DNA from 3 places in the Rhizobium sp. BR 317 genome. Region 2 is predicted to be linked to each of the others. Evidence: predicted binding sites of a transcription regulator. Region 2 holds the regulator's gene; each other region holds the start of a gene.
The links. The regulator PhoB, encoded in region 2, activates phosphate uptake and scavenging genes when phosphate is short. The targets are predictions, from matches to a motif close to TGTCATNNANCTGTCAT.
Positions count from the first base shown of each region.

Region 1: a site for PhoB is predicted at 2,118-2,134, ahead of QD357_RS24395 (Orn/Lys/Arg decarboxylase N-terminal domain-containing protein). Genes of this name have one in related genera too.
Region 3: a site for PhoB is predicted at 2,213-2,229, ahead of pstS (phosphate ABC transporter substrate-binding protein PstS). Genes of this name have one in related genera too.

Region 1 is NZ_JARWLB010000018.1:94,389-99,928, reverse strand. It holds gene QD357_RS24395 (Orn/Lys/Arg decarboxylase N-terminal domain-containing protein) at 1-2,073, opposite strand, end outside; gene QD357_RS24390 (cytochrome b) at 2,288-2,590, opposite strand; gene QD357_RS24385 (cytochrome b) at 2,512-2,820, opposite strand; gene QD357_RS24380 (MarR family winged helix-turn-helix transcriptional regulator) at 2,801-3,277, opposite strand; partial or broken gene QD357_RS24375 (antibiotic biosynthesis monooxygenase family protein) at 3,375-3,737, shown strand; gene QD357_RS24370 (hypothetical protein) at 3,928-4,215, shown strand; gene QD357_RS24365 (hypothetical protein) at 4,296-4,502, opposite strand; gene QD357_RS24360 (arylsulfatase) at 4,821-5,540, opposite strand, start outside.
Region 2 is NZ_JARWLB010000007.1:125,933-131,472, forward strand. It holds gene QD357_RS13345 (aspartate aminotransferase family protein) at 1-860, opposite strand, end outside; gene QD357_RS13350 (GcrA family cell cycle regulator) at 1,286-1,810, shown strand; gene phoB (phosphate regulon transcriptional regulator PhoB) at 1,899-2,582, opposite strand; gene phoU (phosphate signaling complex protein PhoU) at 2,615-3,328, opposite strand; gene pstB (phosphate ABC transporter ATP-binding protein PstB) at 3,381-4,196, opposite strand; gene pstA (phosphate ABC transporter permease PstA) at 4,211-5,540, opposite strand, start outside.
Region 3 is NZ_JARWLB010000010.1:235,177-240,716, reverse strand. It holds gene pstC (phosphate ABC transporter permease subunit PstC) at 8-979, opposite strand; gene pstS (phosphate ABC transporter substrate-binding protein PstS) at 1,056-2,027, opposite strand; gene QD357_RS18090 (cupin domain-containing protein) at 2,362-2,706, opposite strand; gene QD357_RS18085 (O-acetylhomoserine aminocarboxypropyltransferase) at 2,741-4,024, opposite strand; gene QD357_RS18080 (CoA-binding protein) at 4,186-4,614, opposite strand; gene QD357_RS18075 (hypothetical protein) at 4,726-5,058, shown strand; gene QD357_RS18070 (EamA family transporter) at 5,534-5,540, shown strand, end outside.

The DNA of each region.
Region 1 (5,540 bases), on a different contig from region 2:
ATGCGGCGACATGGCAAGCGGGGGCAGATGGTCGGCGGAAAACTGCTTTGTCTGAAGCGTGCTGACATCGGCTTGGCGGAAGAAATTATGCATGTCCGCGCAGAGATCGCGCAGCCGCACTCCCGCATAGCGGGCCGGCCGGCGACGGTAGAATTCCGGGATGACTTCCTCGAGCAGGGCGTTGTCGTCATGGAGTTTTTTGAAGGCGACGAGACCGCTGATCAAGGTGCCGGCTTTGCTGGCCTCCACGCCGGGGGTGAGGAGGAACAGCAGCGAATTGAGGTCGTTCTTTTCCGCAACGATGCGGTTTTCCCGCAGATATTGCGCGACTATGGGCGCCGGTATGCCGTGCTCGGTATATTTGCCGCTTTTCCGGTCGAAGCCGGGGGTGAGCAGGGTGAGCTTGTTCGGGTCGGTCATCGCGAAGCCCGACTCCATCCCTGAAAAGCCGTGCCATGCAGCGTCGGGGGTCAGGTGCCAGAAGGCGGGATTGGTGGCGAGCTGGTCGGTGGCGACGCTCTCCCACGCTACGTTATGCACCGCGCCGGGGCTGGACACATCCGGGATCGCTACCCGGTCCGGCACGAACGGCTCGAAGAACCAGCGGCGCTCCGGGCGATGCTCTTTTTCTTCGAATTCGCGGCGCACGGCGCGGATCTTCTTGCGCAGCTCGATGCCGAGGCGGATCGTGTCGTCCCAAAGCACTTCGCCCGAACGTCCCTTCATCATCTGCGCGCCGACGTCGAGCGAGGCAAACAGTGGATAGAAGGGCGAGGTCGAGGCGTGCTGCATGAAGCTTTCGTTGAAACGCCGGTGCTCCACGCGCCGTTTCTGGCCGGTGATATGCCGGTCCTTCATGTGGATCTGCGAGGCCTGCGAGAAGCTTGCCAGCTGCTTGTGCGTGGATTGCGTGGCGATGATACCCGGCGCGTCGGGGCCGAGGTTGGCAAGGCCCATGGCAAAGCGCCCGGCATAAAGCGGATGAAATTTCATAAAGCCGGCCCAAGCCTCATCGAAGAGGATGTAGTCGCAGAGATGCCCGATACGCTTTAGGATCATCTCCGCATTGTGAATGGTGCCGTCATAGGTGCATTGCTCCACCACCGCGACGCGGAACGGGCGCGGCTTCTTGTGGGCCTCGGGGTCTTTCACCAGCGGATGGGTGCGGATGCTCTCTCTGAGTGCCTCTTCGTCCATGGCCGCAAAATCCATTGGGCCGATCAGCCCGTACAGATTGCGTCTGGTCGGCAAATAAACCGGAATGCCGCCGGAGATCATCAGGGCGCCGTGGTGCGCTGCCTTGTGGTTGTTGCGGTCGAATAGCACGAGATCGCCGTCGGTGACGAGGGCGGAGAGCGCGACCTTGTTGGAGGTGGAGGTGCCGTTCAGGACGAAATAGGTCTTCTCGGCGCCAAAGATCTTGGCGGCTTCCTTCTGTGCGGCCAGTGCAGGTCCTTCGTGGGTCAGCAGGTCGCCGAGGTCGAGCACGGAATTGTCGAGATCGTCGCGAAACACCGCTTCGCCGAGATGCTCCATGAAGACCCGGCCGATCGGGCTGCGGCTGTAGAAAATACCACCATTGTGCCCGGGGCAGGTCCAGAGGTGGTTGCCTTCCTCGGCATAATCGACCAGCGCGCCGAAAAACGGCGTCTTCAGCGTCTCGGCATATTGCTTGAGCCGGCTGATAAGGCTCTTGGCGATGAAGGCCGGCGTTTCTTCGGAAAGGAAGACATAGCCATCGATGAAATCGAGGACTTCTACCGGCACATCCTCGAAGCGCTTGCGGCGGATCAGCAGAATGATCGGGAATTCGAGGCCGCGTCGTCGCATCAGGTTGATGAGGGAGGCCGTCTTGCCCTCGAGCCCCTTCTTACCCCAGTCGACCAGCATGCAGCCGATGGCGGCGTCCGTCTGGACGGCGATCTCCGCATCTTCGAGATTGCGCGCGCGCACCACCTCAAAGCCGGAGCGTTCGATCTCCTCGACGATCTGATTGTAGCGGGCGCCCTCCAGATCCTCGTTGTCGAAGGCTGGCGTCGCGAACAGAAAGTTGAAACGTCTGAAATAATCCATTGGGGTACCCGCTCTTGATCTGGGACGAGGTGTCGACGCATTTCATGACATGGATGTGACAGAATATCGAATGTCCGAAACACCCACAGAATGGCATTCTGCCATTTGTGTCGTCGGATGGTGCAGGTCCAGGTGCAGATCAACTCCCGGGATTGTTCACGGGATCGACGGGTGGTGCGCTGGCGCGCGTGGAAACAACGTCGATGCGAACCGGTCAGCCGCCATACCACATCCGCCGGAGGAGGCCATCGCCACGCGCGAACTGATGATAGAGAGCCGCTCCGATATGAATGGCKAGCAGCGCKAGAAGCAGCAGTGCGCCCAAGCCATGCGGTCCCCGCGGGGGATAGTTGGCAAAGTTCGGCAAAGCTTCGGCCTGTGCGCTAAAGATCACCGGTCCGGCGCCGCTCAGCACGATCATCCCGATGCCGCTGGCTATCACACCGACGACGATGACGTAAAAGGCAATGTGGACTGCGCGGGCGACCCGCTCCTGCCATAGCGGCGATCCGTCCATGGAAGAGGCTTCCGGTCGAATCGCCACCACCAGGCGATGCGGACGAGGGTGAGAAGGAGTACCGCGATTGCAATCGGGATGTGGAGACGAAGGATGCCGGCTTTGCTGGTCGCATCGATGACATTCGCTGCCCGGAAACCGGTGCCTAGCAACACCAGTATCAAAATGGCGCTCACCCAGTGAATGGAAACCGCCACCGTGCCGTAGCGGTCAACTCTGCTCTTCAACATCTCCGTGTCCATCTAATTTCTCGAGTAGAGCTGACATGACCCGGTGCATCGTTTCGATGTCTTCGAGCCGAAGCCCGTCCGACATCTCGTTGACCCAGGGTACCTGCAGGCTCATTGCGGCTTCATATGTCTGCTTGCCCTTGCTGCTCAGCACGACCAGTTGCGCCCGCCGATGATGCGGGTTGGGTTGGAACGAGACGAGCCCCTCTTTCTCGAGATCATTGACGATGCGTTGGACGTTCTGCCGGTTGGCGCCCATGTCGCGCGCAAGCCATGCAACTGGCTGCGGTCGGTCGGCAGCAATGATGCTACCGAGAACCTGCCATCGGGCAATGGTGAGGCCGAGGCTGGCAACCATCCTGTCACCTGACGCAAGAAGACGATTATTCAGCCTGAACAGATCAAGGAAAATTGAGGTCAGTGCGATTCCCTCAGGGGTTCGTTCCGTCTTATTCATGTGTCACCATGTAAGCAAATTGACATTATGATGTCAATCCACTATGTAGGTATCGTACCAACTTGACATCATGCAACTATATTGGATGGAGCTAGCAATGTCACACATGCACCCACTGGACCCGGCTTTCCCGATCGCCAGATCGCTTTCGACGTGTCACCCGTCATCTCGGTCAATATTTTCACGCTGGACCTCAAGGATGAGGATATCTTTCTCAAAGCGTGGCGGGACGACGCCCAATTTATGAAACGTCAGCCCCGTTTCATTTCGACCCAGCTTCATCGGGCCGTCGGCGAGAGCCCGACCTATCTCAACTATGCCGTCTGGGACACGATGGCCGACTTCCGGGCGGCATTCGCATCCGGAGTTCCGGGCGAAGCTCTCGGATTACCCGTCCTCKGCGAAGGCCTCTCCGCATCTGTTCCAGAAAGTTGCCGTTTCGGGCATCTGCGGCGCTTGAGCAAGCAGCGGGAACACTTCGCTGCGACCTTGTTCAAATTCTGGCCATCTCAAGCTCCCCGACGTTCATGGATGCTGGGTCAGCCGAAGCAACCAGTTCATGAGCATTATCAATGATGTCTCTTGAAGGGCACGCGCCGTTGTCATACCGGTGGCATGCCCAGAGATTAGGCATGCAAAAAGGAGGGCGCGTGAACGGACGCATTTTGCTCATCGCGGGGCTATTGGCTCTCATCTCAACATCGGTTTCAGCCGCTCGGCTAACCGGTCAATCGACGTTGGCCGAGTGGGAAAATAGTCGAGCAGACGATCGGATGGCTTTGGCAAAGCACATGCTTGCTAGAACTGCCGGACGAGACGTCGGCAAGACGGCGGAGCTGATGATGTGTATTGAGAAGGTCGCCCGCGATCCAGCGCATGCGAATATTCCTATCCGAAAGATCGCATCGCCCTGTCTGGTTTTGATCGGCGCCGAGTAGGCCTCGATACCTATCGAGAGTCGGAAAGTTCATGGTCTGGCTGAACCGTGTCGCCGTCGATGGCTGCGCAAATACGCGAGTCAGGGGCCATCGCGCGGGCGGTCTCGAATTATTCCCAACCACCGCAACAGCGTGGGCGCGTAGATGCATGTCGTAATGAATGCGGCGAGCATGATGAAGGCGATTCCCATCTGGACGATATTGTAGCGCAGCGTGCCCTCGGCGACGAACCAACCGGCGATAGCACCCGCTACCGCCAAGGGCAGACGGACAAGGATGGGAAACATGTCGACCTCCTCTCAAAGCAGCAGCAGGTTTTTCACGATCGGCGCAAGTTGCGGATACGGCAGCAAGAATGCGCCTACGGCCAACAGAGGCAATAGGGCGGGTAGGAGAATCGCCAGGACGTTCATCCTGCATGACCCGGAGATCGCTTTCAACATGCAGAAAAGGTGCCAGCAGTCTCATCGCGGCCCCTCGCCATCGCGAAGCTTCATGGGCATCCTCCGTCAATGTTTGGGAATAGGATGCATATGTGGATGGGCGAGGGGAGGACGCAACGGTAAATTCGATGCGCGGCCGGGGCCGCGCCATCAGGTCTTGGCTTACTGAGCGCTTGGGGTCTGCTGGAGGGACGACATCAGCGCCTCGATCATTTGGTCGATGCTGAAGCTGGCCGGGCGCTGGCTCGGCGGGTAATCCCGGAATGTCTGGAGGAACGACGCTACTCTCCAGATGCCGTACTGAACGAGATAGGCGTTCTTCACCAGCCAATCGTAATATTGGTCGGAGACCACGTCCGCGCGTTCGAAGGGATCCATGCGAAGGTTGAACACCTTTGGCACTCTGAGGCAGGTGAATGGATTGGCCCACACTTGCATGGCGCCCGGCGCGCGCTGCTCGCAGAAGACAATCTTCCAATTGTCGTAACGGTAGGACACCAGTTGTCCGTCATCATTGAAATAATAGAAATCATGCCGCTCTGACTTCGGTTCCTGCCCGGTCAGATAGGGGAGCTGATTGTAGCCATCGAGGTGAATCTTGAACTGGTTGCCACCAATCGACGCTCCCTTGAGAAGGCGGTCCTTGATGTCGGCGTCGCCGGCCGCAGCAAGCAGCGTCGGAAACCAGTCGAGGCCGGATACCATATCGTTGGAAGCGTCGCCGGCCTTGATGTGCCCCGGCCAGCGTATCAATGCGGGCACCCGGAAGGCGCCTTCCCAGTTGGTGTCCTTCTCGCTCCGGAAGGGTGTCGTTGCCGCGTCCGGCCATGAGAACTGGTTCGGCCCGTTGTCCGTCGTATCGAGCACGATCATATTGTCGGC
Region 2 (5,540 bases):
GCGTTGCCGACCGCCATGGCGAGCGGATTGCCGCCATAGGTCGAGCCATGCGTGCCCGCCTTCATGCCCGAGGCCGCCTCCGCGGTCGCAAGGCAGGCGCCGAGCGGAAAGCCACCGCCGATGCCCTTGGCGACAGCCATGATATCCGGCGTGATGCCGGCCCATTCATGGGCGAAGAGCTTGCCGGTGCGACCGACGCCACTCTGAACCTCGTCGAGGACCAGAAGCAGGCCATGCTCGTCGCAGATCTGACGCAGGCCGCGCAGGAACTCGTTGGTCGCCGGGCGGATACCGCCCTCGCCCTGCACCGGCTCGATCAGGATCGCAGCCGTAGCACCGGTAATCTCGGCACGCACGGCGTCGAGATCGCCGAAAGGCACCTGGTCGAAGCCGGGGGCCTTCGGGCCGAAACCTTCCAGGTATTTCTCCTGGCCGCCGGCAGCGATCGTCGCGATCGTGCGGCCATGGAAGGCGCCTTCGAAGGTGATGATATGGTATCTGTCGGGATGCCCCTTGAAGAACTGGTAGCGACGCGCCGTCTTGATGGCGCATTCCAGAGCCTCGGCTCCGGAATTGGTGAAGAACACCTTGTCGGCGAAGGTGGCGTCCGTCAGCCGCTTCGACAATTTCTCCTGGCCCGGCACCTCATAGAGGTTGGACAGGTGCCAGACCTTGTCAGCCTGCGACTTCAACTCTGCAACCAGATGGGGATGAGCGTGGCCAAGCGAATTCACCGCAACGCCGGCGGCAAAATCGAGGTAGCGCTCGCCGGTCTCCGTGATCAGCCACACGCCCTCGCCTCGCTCGAACCGCAGCGGAGCACGCATGTAGGTGTCATAAAGCGGCGCGGTTTCAGCCATGGCGCATTCTCCTCGATCACAACCTTTAGGGCCTGTCGTTTCCTTCGTGTGAAACGGGCCCCGGAAAATCAAAAATGCCGCCTTTCGGCGGCCTGAGCACTATTGATGTTTTGCACTGCGATGTCAACAAAACTGGCGATTTAGCAGGTGCGGCAGAGCGCCTCCGGAGGGAGGCCATCTCTTCGACAAGTTATATTGCATAAATGCCACTCACGTATAGCAAGTTGGGGAAAACCTCGAAATCGATTCCTCAAGAATCCCGCGACTCTTGTCACGGAGTCAGCCTCACACTAGGTTAAAAACCAATTACTAGACTGCATGCGGCGGAACTAGTCACCACAATTTTAAAGCGTTTCACGCCTCGACCCAATGCGAGGCAATGGTGAGGGATTCTGCCATCAGAAACGCGACAGCGGAGACAGGGCATGAATTGGACAGACGAACGCGTCGAGAAGCTGAAAAAGCTGTGGTCCGAAGGTTTGAGCGCCAGCCAGATCGCGGCACAGCTCGGTGGTGTCAGCCGTAATGCCGTCATCGGCAAAGTGCATCGCTTGAGCCTGCCAGGCCGAGCGAAGGCCGGTGGCGCAGCAACCGCAGCTCGAGCGCCGAAGCGCAATACCTCGGCCCCACGGGCGCCGAATTACGCCTCGCGCGTTGCAACCCGCACGGTTACCCGCCAGCAGGGTGCGACGATGCTCAAGGAAGAGGTCGAGATCGATACGGTCCACGAGATCGAATATCGCCCGGCCACCAATGTGGTCGTTCCGATCTCGCGCCGCCTCGGCCTGACGGAACTCACCGAACGCACCTGCAAGTGGCCGGTCGGCGACCCGCTGAAGGATGATTTTCACTTCTGCGGCAACGACAGCCCGGACTCCTCGCCCTACTGCACCTACCACCAGCGGCTGGCTTACCAGCCCGTGCATGAGCGGCGCCGGGCGGCACACTGAGCCATATCAACCATATGAAAAACGGGCCGAAAGGCCCGTTTTCTGTTTCCGCCGCCATGTTGGAGGACGGCCCGCCGGGTTTCCCCGATCAGGCCTCCATAGAATAACCCGCGCCGCGAACGGTGCGGATGACATCCTGCATATTGGAGAAATTCAGCGCTTTGCGCAGACGGCCGACATGCACGTCGACGGTGCGTTCGTCGACATAGATATCGTGCCCCCACACGCCGTCGAGCAACTGAGAGCGCGAGAAGACACGGCCGGGCGATGACATCAGGAATTCCAGCAGGCGGAATTCCGTCGGCCCCAACCGCACTTCACGGCTCTTGCGGTGGACGCGATGGGTCTCGCGGTCCAGTTCGATATCGCCACAGCGCAGGACCGTGGACAGAACCTCCGGGCGGGCTCGGCGCAGCATTGCCTTGACGCGGGCCATCAGCTCCGGCGTCGAGAACGGCTTGACGACATAGTKGTCCGCGCCGGTGGAAAGGCCGCGCACGCGCTCGCTTTCCTCGCCGCGAGCGGTGAGCATGATGATCGGCAGGCGCTCCGTCTCCGGCCGCATACGCAGCCGACGGCAGAGCTCGATGCCGGACACGCCMGGGAGCATCCAATCGAGGATCAGAAGATCGGGGATGCGCTCCTGGAGGCGCAGCTCGGCTTCGTCGCCTCTCAGGATAGTGTCGACCTCGAAGCCTTCCGCCTCGAGATTATAGCGCAGCAGAACGCTTAGCGCTTCCTCGTCTTCTACAACAGCTACTCTCGGAACCATGCGCCTCTGGTCTCCTTCTCTTGGCGTCTACTTTATTCCGTCACTGCACCGACGGTGTTGGCGGTATCGTCCTTCGGGCGCTCGCCTTCGGGCTGGGCACCGGTCGCCATGTAATAGATCGTCTCGGCGATGTTGGTGGCATGGTCGCCGATGCGCTCGATGTTCTTGGCGCAGAAAAGAAGATGCGTGCAGGTGGTGATGTTGCGCGGATCTTCCATCATGTAGGTCAGCATCTCGCGGAAGAGCGAGGTGTACATGGCGTCGATTTCCTCATCGCGCTCGCGGATCGACACGGCCTTGTCGGGCGAACGGGTCGAGTAGACGTCGAGCACTTCCTTGAGCTGGACGAGCGCCAGTTCGGAGAGGTGTTCGATGCCGCGGGCGAGACGCCGCGGAACGCCGGTGCCCTGCACGGCGATGACGCGCTTTGCGGTGTTCTTGCCGAGATCGCCAACGCGTTCCAGATCGGAAGCGATGCGGATGGAGCCCATGATTTCACGAAGGTCGGCAGCCATCGGCTGGCGGCGGGCGATGGTGACGATCGCCTTGTCGCCGACTTCGCGCTCGGCGTGGTCGAGAATGACGTCGTCGGAGATGACCTTCTGCGCCAGAGCGGCATCGCCGTTGACCAGCGCGCGGACGCTGTCGCTGACCATCTGCTCCGCCAGGCCGCCCATTTCGGAAATGCGGCGCGTCAGGAACTTCAGGTCCTCGTCATAAGCAGAGAGAATGTGTGTAGAGACCATTTTTCTATCCTCAAGGTGAAAGGTGCGAAGGGAACCGCGCGGGGGAGCATCATCAGCCAAAACGGCCCATGATGTAATCCTGCGTGCGGAAATCATCGGGATTGGTGAACATCTTATCGGTATCGTTCTCCTCGACCAGATGGCCGAGATGAAACATTGCGGTACGCTGCGAAACGCGGGCTGCTTGCTGCATGGAATGCGTCACGATGACGATCGTGAAGTTTTCCCGAAGCTCATGAATGAGTTCCTCGACTTTGGCGGTGGCAATCGGATCGAGCGCCGAACACGGCTCGTCCATGAGAATGACCTCCGGACTGACAGCGACGGCACGGGCGATGCAAAGGCGCTGCTGCTGGCCGCCGGAGAGGCTGGTCCCTGCCTCAAAAAGCCGGTCCTTCACCTCGCCCCACAGCCCGGCCTTCTGAAGGCTGGTTTCGACGATATGGTCGAGATCGGTCTTGGACCGATGCAGGCCATGGATACGCGGGCCATAGGCGACATTCTCGTATATCGACTTCGGGAACGGATTGGGCTTCTGGAACACCATTCCGACGCGGGCGCGCAGCTCAACAACGTCGATGCTGTTGTCGTATATATCCTGATCGTCGAGCGTGATCTTGCCGGTGACGCGGCAGGTGTCGATCGTATCGTTCATGCGATTGAGGCAACGCAGGAAAGTGGACTTGCCGCAGCCGGAAGGACCGATCAGCGCGGTGACCGTGTTGGCGCGGATGTTCAGGTCGACATCGAACAGCGCACGCTTGTCGCCGTAATAGACCGAGACAGCCTGGCCGATCATCTTATAGGGGATCGTCATCATCTTCCTGGCCAGTGCTTTTTCGCTCGCGGCTTCCGTCATCATGTTCATTCCATCGCCTCCTGTCACCAGCGCCGCTCAAAGCGACGGCGCAGCAGGATGGCGCCGATGTTCATCGCAACGAGGAAGAAGAGCAGGACGATGATGGCCCCGGAGGTTCTTTCTACAAAAGCGCGCTCGGCTTCGCTCGCCCACATGTAGATTTGCACCGGCAAGGCCGTCGAAGGATCGAGCMGCCCCGCCGGATAATTGGCGACGAAGGCGACCATGCCGATCAGCAGCAACGGCGCGGTTTCGCCGAGCGCATGCGCCAGACCGAGGATCGTGCCCGTCAAGATACCGGGCATGGCGAGCGGCAGGACATGGTGGAACACCACCTGCATGCGCGAAGCGCCTAGGCCGAGGGCAGCGCTGCGGATCGACGGCGGCACGGCACGCAGCGCCGACCGCGTGGCGATAATGATCATCGGCAGCGTCATCAGGCTCAGCACCAGCCCGCCGACCAGCGAGGCGGAACGCGGCAGGCCCATGAAGTTGATGAAGACCGAGAGCCCMAGCAGGCCGTAGACGATCGACGGGACCGCAGCGAGATTGTTGATATTGACCTCGATCAGATCCGTCAGCCGGTTCTTCGGCGCGAACTCCTCAAGATAGATCGAGGCAGCAACGCCGACCGGCAGCGCCAGGACCAGCACGGTCAGCATGAGATAGAACGAGCCGATCAGCGCGACGCCGAGGCCCGCAGCCTCCGGGCGACTGGAATTGCCCGACAGGAACAGGCCGGAATTGAACGCTTCGTGCAGGGCGCCCGTGGCGGCGAGCTGCTTCATCCAGGCAATTTGCCGATCGGAGACCTTGCGATCCTTTTCGTCGGCCGTCAGGTCGATCTGTCCCTTGTTGGCGGAGTCGATATTGGCGCCGGCGAGGAAAGTGACCTTTACCGTCCTCCCGATGACAGACGGATCGGCCAGGACCCTCTCGCGCAAGGCAATCCGCGCGCCGTCCGATACCATTTCCGTCGCCTCGCGCACGAGCGCCCGATTGGAAGGATCGATGTCCAGCGCCTTCACCAGGGCGTCACGGATGAGAACGGGATAGTTGGCCGCGATCAGCACCTTCGGATCGCTGCCGCGCCTGCCTGAGGGATCGATGACCTTCTCGGTGAACTCGATTGGCAGGGTGATCGAGGTCTGCACAAAGGCGGTATAGCCGTGGCGTACCACTGTGGAGACCAGGATGATGAGGAAGACCAGGCCAAAGGTAACGGCGGCAAGGCCATAGGCGCGGAAACGCCGTTCAGCGGCGTAGCGTCGCCTGATGCCGATATCGCGCCGCAGCGGCGTGCCGGGTGTTAGCCCGCGCGGAACAGGCGACGGGGCGGAAGATACGACATCG
Region 3 (5,540 bases), on a different contig from region 2:
TTTTTCCTCAGAGCGAGTCGCCGCGGCCGATCATCCACCTCGCCAGCGCAAGCACGCAGAAGGAAAGGACGAACAGGAGCAGGCCGAGCGCAATCAGGCTCGACAATTGCAGACCGTCGGCATCGCCGAAGTTATTCGCGATCTGGGCGGAAATGGTGGTGGATGGCGAGATGATCGACGCTTGCAGACGGCTTACCGAGCCTACAACGAAGGTGACGGCCATGGTTTCGCCAAGCGCGCGGCCGAGGCCGAGCATGATGCCGCCAACGAGGCCGCGACGCGTATATGGGATCAGGATGTTACGAGCCACTTCCCATGTGGTCATGCCCATGCCGTAAGCCGATTCACGCAGCATCGGCGGCACGGTGCTGAACACGTCGCGGGCGATCGCGGTGATGAACGGCAGGATCATGACAGCCAGCACGAGGCTTGCCGTCAACAAGCCGACACCCGGCGCCGGCGGCTGGAATAGCAAGCCGATCACCGGCACCTGGCCGATCGTCATCATAAGAAAGGGCAGGACATAATTCTGCATCAGCGGCACGAGAATGAACAGACCGACGATGCCGTAGATAATGGAGGGAACGCCCGCCAGAAGCTCGATGGCCGTGCTGATCGGACGACGCAGGCTACCGGGGCAAAGTTCCGTGAGGAAGATGGCGATGCCGATGCCGAGCGGAACGGCAATCAGCATGGAGATGAACGCACTCACCAGCGTGCCGACCACGGCAGGCACAGCACCGTAGATATCGGCTGGAGCGCTCCACTTCGTGCCCCAAAGGAACGACAATCCGAAGGTCTGGAAGGTCGGCAAGGCATCGATGACAAGAACCGCAAGGATTGCCAGCAGCAGAAGCACGACAAGAGTAGCCGAGCCAAGCGTCATAAAATAGAAAATCCGATCCTGTATCCGGAATTTTCTGGTGGCGGCGGTGGTATCCACAGCCTGGAAGCCAGCCGTCTGAATCGCGTCAGCCATCGATTTCCCCTTGTCCTGTCACGAAAGGCGGACAGGGCTTATACCCTGTCCGCCGCAACTTCTCAGCCAGCACAAATTACTTCGTGCCGAAGTCCTTCTTCCAGGACTCTTCGACAACAGCGGCAACAGTTTCCGGGACCGCCAGATAGGACAGAGCGGTCGCATCCTTCTGACCGTTCTGATAGGCCCACTTGAAGAACTTCAGAGCTTCTTCGTTCTTAGCAGCATCGGCAGGCTTCTTGTAGAGCATAACCCAGGTCGAAGCTGCAATCGGCCAGCTCTTTTCGCCCGGCTGATTGGTGATGATCAGGTTGAAGTTCTTAGCATGAGCCCAATCGGCGTTGGAAGCAGCAGCCTTGAAGGTGTCGAGGCTCGGCTCGATAACCTTGCCGGCAGCATTCTTCATCTTCGCGAAACCGATGTGATTGGCGACGACGTAGGAATATTCAACGTAGGAGATCGAACCAGCGGTCTGGTTGACAGTGGTGGAAACGCCTTCGGAACCCTTGGCGCCGAAGCCGACCGGCCATTCAACTGCCGTGTTCGAACCAACCTTTTCCTTCCACTCCGGCGAAACCTTCGATAGGTAATCGGTGAAGTTGAAGGTCGTGCCCGAGCTGTCGGCACGATAAACGACGGAGATCGCCGTGGAAGGCAGCTTCAGGTCGGGGTTGAGGGCCTTGATGGCCGTGTCGTCCCACTTGGCAATCTTGCCGAGGAAGATGTCGCCCAGCGTCTTGCCGTCGAGAACGAGTTCGCCCGGCTTTACGCCTTCAACGTTATAGGAAACGACGATACCGCCGGAGATCATCGGGAACTGGGCAATGCCGTTCTTCTCGAGGTCAGCGTCGCTCATCGGCTTGTCCGAAGCGCCGAATACGATGGTCTTGTCGAGGAGCTGCTTGATGCCAGCGCCCGAACCAACCGACTGGTAGTTGACGACATTGTTCGTCGCAGCCTTGTAGCCTTCGGCCCACTTGGACAGAACCGGAGCGATGAAGCTCGAGCCGGCGCCCGTGATGTCGGCAGCCGAGGCCGAAACGGCCATAACCGCGATGAAGCCTGCAGTCAGGCAAAGCGAACGAAATTTCTGATTCAACATGATTGAACTCACTTCCTCAAGTGATGAATGAATGGCGAGCAGGAGATAGCGTGGAGCGCCCCATCGGTTCACAACCCCACCTCAATCCCCTGGCGACAGTGATGGCTCTAATCTCGCAGTGTTTCAGTTTGATGACAGTTTGGTGAAAGGCCAGTGACACAACTTACAGCAATAGGAATGGCTGATTGCGCTGGCTCTGCCGCGAATGCCTGTCTGCATCCAATGGCGCCGACCTTTCCGGTTTGAAGCGATCGGTTTTGCGGCGGAATCCGCACGGCCTTCAGAGACGGATCACATAATCCTTTCGAGTCGTTTCAATGACTTCCCACGTCCCTTTGAAGCCGGGTCTCAGAATCATGCGATCGCCGGCGCGCAGATGAAAAGTCTCGCCGTTTTCGGCGGTCATCACCGAATAGCCCGAAAGGATATGGAAATACTCCCACTCGTCATAGACGATTTGCCATTTGCCAGGCGTCGCCTCCCATATGCCGGCATAGAGGCCGCCATCGGCTTCCTCGACACTCCAGGTCCGGAACCCTGGCGCACCGGAAAGGATGCGATCGGCGGCAGGAGCTCCGGTTTCCGGCTCGATGCCGTCGGTGTCCAATCGTAAATATGTTGTCATAAATCCTCCGTCCCTATCAGGAAACGCTCGCGTATCACACCTTCGCCAGCGCCTGCTCGAGGTCGGCGATGATGTCCTTGACGTCCTCGATACCAATCGACAGGCGGACGACATCAGGACCGGCGCCGGCGGCGATTTTCTGCTCGTCGGTGAGCTGTTTGTGCGTCGTCGAGGCGGGATGGATGACCAACGAGCGCGTGTCGCCGATATTGGCGAGATGGGAAAAGAGCTCCAGGCCCTCCACCAATCCCTTGCCTGCTTCATAGCCGCCCTTCAAACCGAAGGTGAAGACAGAACCCGCCCCCTTGGGCGAATAGCGCTGTTGCAGCGCATGGTTCGGGTCGTCCTCAAGACCGGCATAGTTCACCCAGGCCACCTTGTCCTGCTGTTTCAGCCAGCGTGCGACGGCGATCGCATTGTCGGAATGGCGCTGCATGCGCAGCGGCAGCGTCTCGATGCCCGTAAGAAGCAGGAAGGCGTTGAAAGGGGAAATGGCGGGGCCGAGATCGCGCAGGCCGAGGACGCGGCAGGCTATGGCGAAGGCGAAATTGCCGAAGGTCGCGTGCAGCACGATGCCGTTATATTCCGGCCTCGGCGTCGACAGCATCGGATAGTTACCTGAAGCAGACCAGTCGAAGGTGCCGCCATCAATGATCATGCCGCCCATGGAATTGCCGTGGCCGCCAATGAATTTGGTTAGGGAATGCACGACGATGTCGGCGCCATGTTCCAGCGGCCGGATGAGATAGGGACTGGCCATGGTATTGTCGACGATCAGCGGCAGGCCATGTCTGCGGGCAACGGCGGCGATCGCCTCGATGTCAACGAAGGTGCCGCCCGGATTGGCAAGGCTTTCAATGAAGATGCCGCGGGTACGGCTGTCGATCTGAGCTTCGAACGTCGCGGGATCGGCGGAGTCGGCCCAGCGAACGTGCCAATCGAAATTCTGGAAGGAATGACCGAACTGGTTGACCGAGCCGCCGTAGAGCCGCCTGGCAGCGACGAAATTGTCGCCGGGCTGCATGATGGTATGGAAAACGATCATCTGGGCGGCATGGCCGGAGGCGACAGCAAGGCCCGCCGTGCCGCCTTCGAGAGCGGCCACCCGCTCTTCAAGCACGGCTTGGGTCGGGTTCATGATGCGCGTGTAGATATTGCCGAACTGCTGCAGCCCGAAGAGCGCGGCGGCGTGGTCCGCATCCTGAAAGACGAAGGAAGTGGTCTGATAGATCGGCGTCGCGCGGGCGCCCGTCGTCGGGTCCGGCTGCGCGCCTGCATGGATTGCCAGCGTGTCGAAACCCGGATTATTCGTCGCCATACTCTCTTCTCCCGCCCCTGTTGTGACGGGAGGATCATAACGTCTCAGGTTTGAAAGTTAACCGCGAACTTTGCCGAGCTTTTCCACCCAAGTGAAAAACCTGCCATCTTTCAGCGATATCGCATGTCAGGTTTTTCGCAGTCGGAGGCGCTCTGCCGGCGTCAGGCGACCAGCCGCGGATATTCGATGGCCGGGCAGCGGTCCATGACGACCTTGACGCCGGCCGCTTCCGCTCTCGCCGCGGCGGCATCGTCTCGCACGCCGAGCTGGCCCCAGATGACCGGTGGCCGCGGCTCGATCATGATTGTCTCTTCGACCACCGATCGCAGATATTCCGGCGCGCGGAAGACATCGACCATGTCGACCGGCTCGGGAATATCGGCCAGATGACCAAAAACCCACTGTCCGAGGATTTCCTTGCCGGCCTGTCCGGGATTGACTGGAATAACGCGATAGCCTCGCGCCATCAGATAGGCCATGACGCCGTTGCTTGGGCGCGCGGGATTGGGCGATGCGCCAACAAGCGCGATTGTCCGCACGGATAAAAGGATATCGGCGATATAAGAATCCTCATAACGGTCATGGTTCATCACACAGCCTCCCATTGGATCAAACTTGCGTTTTGCCACAAATCCGGAAACCACGGCCGCGGCTTTCGCGTATATATAAGCATTATAACAATTTCGAGGAGGATTGCTCCGATGAAAAAATTCGTGCTGCTGAGCCTGCTGATCGCCTCCGCCGCCACACCGGCCCTGGCGATCTCGCGTTACAACTCCATGTCCTTCACCTGTGGTGAGGCCAGGGCGATCATCAACCGCGAACGGGCCGTCATCATGCGCTATCCATCCACCAGGGTACGCAACATGACGCTTTACGATCGCGTCGTCTCCGACAGCAATGCCTGCGACCCCGGCTATTATGCCTACCAGGACTATATGCCGACCAAGGACAGAGCCAATTGCCCCGTCTATACGTGCCGGCCGTCGACCGATTTCGACGACGATGATTTGCTCTTCCCGCACCACCGATAGCCGTGCGGCAAGACAGGTTGTCCCTCTTTCACGCGAGATGTGGCTCAGCCTATCAGAACCATCTCATCTGCGACGCAGAGTAGGCTCCTGCGCCTCCGATTGCTTTAAGCGACTGGAAGTAGCGGGATTCTCCGCGTTACAATTTTCCGTCTTAGTCAATGATACTACGATAACACCCTCACAGCGCTTTGAATGTTACTAAAATAACCTTGCGCCGTGCGTTCACCCGGCATGCAATTTTTGTTCTCGCTTCATTCTCCCATAAATTAGAAACACCTCATGGTTGCGCGAATAATTCGAACAAACAGAGAACACACAACCGCGCTTTTCGATTGAATTTCTTGAGAGAAAGAACAGCCAGAAGCATAAAAACCCACACATTTTGTTGCTTTTCGGTGCATTGAGGGTCAAATGGCGCCTGCATGCCCACAAATCGTCAAATCCTTGCTCGTTGCCGTGCAATCCCGAGGTCTCCGTGTCCG